Regions from separate parts of the Anaerostipes hadrus ATCC 29173 genome, predicted to be linked through region 1. Evidence: predicted binding sites of a transcription regulator. Region 1 holds the regulator's gene; the other holds the start of a gene.
The links. Region 1 encodes Rex, which represses fermentation and respiration genes when NADH is low (regulators of the CRP and FNR family bind a similar motif). Its sites were predicted from a motif close to ATTGTTAANTANTTAACAAT; they were not measured.
Positions count from the first base shown of each region.

Region 1 (3,210 bases):
TCCATGGAATAATGATTTGTTTCCAAAAGATTTGGATACATCTTTTAAAGTCAGAACATCATTCCCACTGATGATCTCTGGTTCAATGCTAAGACGCATATCAGCATTATATTCCGTAGGTTTCTCCAATACATCAATCTTATTTAAAGCTTTTTCACGGCTTTCTGCACGTTTGATTGATTTTTCACGATTGAACTGTTTTAATTTTTTGATAACTTCTTGTTGATGTTTGATCTCTTGTTGCTGATTTTTGTATTCTTTTAAACGGATTGCTTTGATCTGATCACGTTTTTCGATAAATGTTGTATAATTTCCATCAAACAGCATGGAGTGTCCTTGGTCGATCTCCATGACCTTATTGACAATCTTATCAAGAAAATAGCGGTCATGAGATACGATGATCACAGCTCCTTTGTAATGAGACAGGTAATTTTCAAGCCACCTTATGGAATCAACATCCAAGTGGTTTGTTGGTTCGTCAAGAAGCAGAATATCAGGATTTTTAAGCAGTAACTTACCAAGAGCAACACGAGTTCTTTGACCTCCAGATAAAGTGTTGATCTCTTTTGTGAAATCTTCTTCAGAAAAGCCAAGTCCTTTTAAGATTCCTGTGATCTCACTTTTGTATGCAAAACCATTTAATTGCTCAAATCTATGAGTAGCATTTGTATACTGGTTCATTTTTTGTTCTAGTGCATCACCGGTCAGATGTTTCATTTCCTGTTCATAGGTACGCATCTGTTCATTTAATTCAATGACTTCTTTTTTGACGGAAAGAAGTTCATCAAAAATTGTATGGTGGAATGTATGATCCTGATGTTGGGCAAGATAGCCAATGCTTGCGTCTTTCTTTAAAGAAATTTCACCTTCATCATAAGAGATTTCACCAATCAATATTTTTAAAAGTGTCGATTTTCCGGCACCGTTATATCCGATGATCGCCAGCCGGTCGTTTTCATTTAAGTGAAATGAGATATTCTGCAAGACTGGTTTTTCGACAAATGTTTTGCAGATATTCTGGCATGATAATATCATTAAGATACCCCTTTCAAATTTTTTATTATAGACATTATTTCTCAGAATACCATATTTTTTGAAAAAATGAAATATTTTCATGACGGAAAGATTGACAGTTATTAGACAATCTTATATAATTATAAGCGAAATAAAGATTTTGGAGGAATAAAATGGCAAACTCAGATAAGAATATTTCCTCAGCAGTTATCAAACGACTTCCTAGGTATTTCAGATATTTAGGAGCGTTAAAAGCGAAGAATATTACAAGAATCTCTTCAAAAGAATTAAGTGAACAGATGATGGTAACAGCATCGCAGATTCGTCAGGACCTTAACAATTTTGGTGGATTTGGGCAGCAGGGATACGGATATAATGTAGATAATCTGTATACAGAGATTGGTAAGATCTTAGGTCTGGATAAGAGAAATGACATGATCATTGTTGGAGCCGGAAATCTTGGACAGGCTCTTGCGAATTATCAGTCTTTTAATGAAGATTATGGATACAAAGTCATGGCACTTTTTGATGTGAATCCAAAGCTGATCGGAATTTCTGTCCGTGGAGTGAAAGTTCTTGATACAGATGAACTAGAGAACTTTATCAAAACACATGGAATTAAGATCGCTGCACTGACAATTCCGAAGGATCAGGCACCTGCGATCGCAAAGAAGATGGCAGAATGGGGAATTAAAGGATTCTGGAATTTTGCACCAATCGATCTTCATTTACCAGATAATGTTACAGTAGAGAATGTACATTTAGCAGAAAGTCTGATGACATTAACATACAATGTCCACAACCGTGAAGAGAGTGAGAACGAATAGCAGGTAAGAAGATGATTGCTGGAATAGGAACAGATCTCGTAGAGATATACCGGATAGAAGAGATGATTCTTCGAGGAAGACATCTTTCAAGAATTTTTACGACAACTGAATTAGCATATGCAAAAGACAATGCTACGACTTTAGCTGGCAATTTTGCTGTAAAAGAAGCCGTTTCCAAAGTATTTGGAACCGGCTTTTTCGGTGTGGAACCATATGAGATTGAAGTGTTGAGAAATGAATCAGGTGCGCCATATGTCAAATTATATGGAAATGCGAAAGAGATAGCAAAAGATAAACAAGTTTCAAGAATTCATGTATCGATCACGAATACAAGAGAATTTGCACAAGCTTTTGCGATAGGAGAATGCGTATGAGATATGTATTAAAGAATCAGGAGATGCAAACGGTCGATCATGAGACGATTCATGGAATAGGAATTCCGGGACTTGTATTGATGGAAAGAGCATCTAAAGCAGTTGCAGATAAGGCTGCACAGATAGCAGATCATTCACAGAGGATATTGATCATTTCAGGAATTGGCAATAATGGAGGAGATGCACTTGCTTGTACGAGAATTTTGTTGGAGCAGGATTATTTAGTGGATTATATGATCGTTGGTAATATAGAAAAAGCTTCAGCAGATCTGAAATTACAGCTTCAGATACTTAAGAATCTAGGCTATTTTCCGATAGATTGTGAAGATGTAAATTTTCATGAATATGATCTTTTGATCGAAGGGATTTTTGGAGTTGGACTTTCTAGAGAAGTTGGTGGTGTTTATAAAGAAGTCATTGAACGGATCAATGCATGTGGTAAGCCTGTGATCGCAATTGATATTCCATCTGGAATCAGTGGAGATAGTGGAAAGATTCTTGGATGTGCAGTGCATGCGTCATCAACAGTTACATTTGGTGGATATAAAAGAGGTCATTTATTATATCCAGGACGAGAATATTGTGGAGATATTAAACTGGTATCCATAGGATTTCATGACCAGACGATCAAAAAGTATGCGACAGGATATATATTAGAGGAAAGTGATCATTTAATGCCAGAAAGAAAAGCATATTCCAATAAAGGAAGCTATGGGAAGATTTTGATCATTGCTGGAAATGAAACAATGTCAGGAGCTGCATGTTTTGCAGCAGAGGCAGCACTTCGGATGGGTGCAGGACTTGTGAAAGTGCTTTCTGATGCTGGAAATCGTCAGATTTTACAGACAAGACTTCCAGAAATTTTATTTGGAGAACGAAAAGATTTAGAAGAATCTTTAGAATGGTGTGATTGTATCTTGTTTGGCCCAGGAGTTGGTGTCAGTGAAGAAATGAAAGAAATGTTAGAGATGGTTTTGAAAAAAGGAAAAAAACCA
Region 1 is NZ_AP028031.1:1,171,780-1,174,989, forward strand. Features, by position in the region: gene QUE18_RS05695 (ABC transporter ATP-binding protein) at 1-1,035, opposite strand, end outside; gene QUE18_RS05700 (redox-sensing transcriptional repressor Rex) at 1,188-1,841, shown strand; gene acpS (holo-ACP synthase) at 1,853-2,215, shown strand; gene QUE18_RS05710 (bifunctional ADP-dependent NAD(P)H-hydrate dehydratase/NAD(P)H-hydrate epimerase) at 2,212-3,210, shown strand, end outside.

Region 2 (3,210 bases), 570 kb from region 1:
GCTGTCAAGAATGAATGAATGGCATGAACAAAAGCCATTAGTAATGGAAGAAAAAGAAAAATTAGTTCCCAAACAGGTCATTGATGCGATCAATGAGTACTTTGATGAACCAATTGTTACAACAGACGTTGGACAGAATCAGATGTGGACGACACAGTTCTTACAACTATATGGAAGACGACAGATGCTGACATCTGGTGGACTCGGAACGATGGGTTATGGTCTTCCAGCAGCAATTGGTGCAGCAATTGGTAATCCAGGAAGAGAAGTTGTTTGTGTATCTGGAGATGGTGGATTTCAGATGAATTCCCAGGAGATCGCGACAGCTGTGATTCAGGAACTTCCTATTACAATCTGTATTTTAAATAATGGGTATCTTGGAATGGTGAGACAGTGGCAGGATCTCTTCTATGATAAAGCATATGCAGGTACATGTTTAAGAAGAAGAAAGAGTTGTGAACATCATTGTGATGGAGATTTTTCAAAATGTCCGCCATATACACCAGATTTTGTAAAACTTGCTGAAAGTTATGGAGCACAGGGGATCAGAGTCTTTAAGAAAGAAGAAATTATCCCAGCATTTGAGAAAGCAAAAGCGAAAACAGATGGGCCAACGATCATTGAATTTATCATTGAGAATGAAGAACTTGTTATGCCAATGGTGAAACCAAATGGATCTATCACAGATCTGATCATGGAACGTGGAGAAGAATAGGAGGAATGAAAATGGATAATCAGATGGAAAGAAGATGGCTTTCCTTGTTCGTAGAAAACCGTGCTGGTGTTCTTGCAAGAATTTCCGGACTATTCTCTGGAAAAGCCTACAATATACACAGTCTTACAGTTGGAGAAACAGAAGATCCAACAATGTCTCGTATGACGATCTGTATTGATGCAGATGAAAAGACATTTGAACAGGTCAAGAAACAGTTAAATCGAAGCGTGGAAGTTATTAAAGTTATTGACTATACAGATACATCGATCCGAACAAAGGAAATCATGTTTATCAAAGTGAAAAGTCTTACAGAGAAGCAGATGGCAGAGATCTTCCAGATGGCAGAAGTGTTCCGTTTCCTGATCAAGGATATGGGAAAAGACAGCTTATTAATAGAAGCAATTCGTACAGAGACAAAGAATGATTCTATTTTAAAGGTGTTTAAAGAACGTTATACAAATATTGAAGTAGTCAGAGGTGGTCCGGTAGCGATCGATTGTATCAGTATGCAGGATCGTTAATGATCAGAAGACAATAATATAGAAGAGAAAAGAGAGTTTGGTGTTTTAACGCACACACCAAGCTCTCTTTTTGCGTGTACAGAAATAAGTTTTTAAAAAATATGGGGATTTTTCATAGGAATAAAAAGTTTTTTCTTTCAATGAAAAAATACAGGGATGTGTTAAGTTAGACATGTTGAAAGTGAAGTAAATTTAACGAAAAATCAATTTATAAAGCGTGTAAATATATTTATATTGTAAAAATTGTTATTTTTTTCACGAAAAAATCAGGATTATTTCATAGAAAATACAAGAAAGTTATCAATTCGGTGAGAAAGTGTTATAAGTTATGTCGGATTGTGTTAAAAAAAATACAATCCGACAAGGACATTGTATACATCGAAAAAACACGTATTTATGCGGCTTTTGGCACTTTGCACAATTTATTGAAAATCTTTTTAAAAAATAGCAATTGAAAATGAGAAAAGATTGTGATAGTATTAACATATCGGCGAGAGAGAAGATCGCCAAAGTATAATAATCAAGAATATGGAGGAAAATTGATATGGCAAAGAAAGTAGTTATCGCAGGAGCATGCCGTACAGCGATTGGTAAAATGGGTGGAGTACTCAGCACAGTACCAGCAGTAGACATGGGATCAATCGTAATCAAAGAAGCATTAAAGAGAGCAGGAGTTCCAGCTGATCAGGTAGACCATGTATACATGGGATGCGTTATCCAGGCAGGATTAGGACAGAACGTTGCTCGTCAGGCTTCCTTAAACGCAGGACTTCCAATTGAAACACCAGCAGTTACAGTTAACGTAGTATGTGGATCAGGATTAAACTGTGTAAACATGGCAGCACAGATGATTCAGGCAGGAGATGCTGATATCGTTGTTGCCGGTGGTATGGAAAGCATGTCAATGGCTCCATTTGCATTACCAAAAGCACGTTTCGGATATCGTATGAACAACGGAACACTGGTAGATACAATGGTTAACGATGCATTAACAGATGCATTCAATCACTATCACATGATGATCACAGCTGAAAACGTAGCAGAACAGTGGGGATTAACTCGTGAAGAATTAGATGAGTTTGCAGCAGCTTCTCAGCAGAAAGCAGTCGCAGCTCAGGAATCAGGAAGATTCAAAGATGAGATCGTTCCTGTAGAAGTAAAACAGAGAAAGAAAACAGTTATCGTAGATACAGACGAAGGACCAAGACCTGGAACAACAGCTGAATCTTTAGCAGGATTAAGATGCTGTTCAGGAAAAGAAGGTGGAATGGTTACAGCTGGTAACGCATCAGGAATCAACGATGGTGCAGCAGCAGTCGTAGTAATGAGCGAAGAAAAAGCCAAAGAATTAGGTGTTACACCAATGGCTACATATGTAACAGGAGCTCTTGGTGGTGTAGATCCATCTATCATGGGTGTTGGACCAGTAGCTTCTACAAAGAAAGCTTTAGCAAAAGCAGACTTAACAATTGACGATATGGACTTGATCGAAGCAAACGAAGCTTTCGCAGCACAGTCTGTAGCAGTAGCAAGAGATCTGAAATTCGATATGAGCAAAGTAAACGTAAACGGTGGAGCAATCGCTCTTGGACATCCAGTAGGAGCTTCAGGATGCCGTATCTTCGTTACACTGCTTCATGAAATGCAGAAGAGAGACGCTAAGAAAGGTCTTGCAACACTTTGCATCGGTGGTGGAATGGGTTGCACAACTATCGTTGAAAGAGACTAATTAATTATAGATAATTAGGAAAGGAGAATTCTTAGAATGGAATTCGTTACATATGAACAGGACGGTTTTGTAGGTGTTGTAACAATCAATCGTCCAAAAGCATTAAACGCATTAAACAGTGAAGTATTAAAAGAGATCGAAGCAACTTTTGATGCGATCGACTTAGATGCAACAAGAGCCGTTGTATTAACAGGTGCTGGAGATAAATCTTTCGTTGCCGGTGCTGACATCGGAGAGATGAGTAC
Region 2 is NZ_AP028031.1:1,741,021-1,744,230, reverse strand. Features, by position in the region: gene ilvB (biosynthetic-type acetolactate synthase large subunit) at 1-715, shown strand, start outside; gene ilvN (acetolactate synthase small subunit) at 727-1,236, shown strand; gene QUE18_RS08515 (acetyl-CoA C-acetyltransferase) at 1,781-2,965, shown strand; gene QUE18_RS08510 (enoyl-CoA hydratase-related protein) at 3,002-3,210, shown strand, end outside.
Region 2: the regulator Rex is predicted to act here: its motif matches at 1,704-1,723, upstream of QUE18_RS08515 (acetyl-CoA C-acetyltransferase).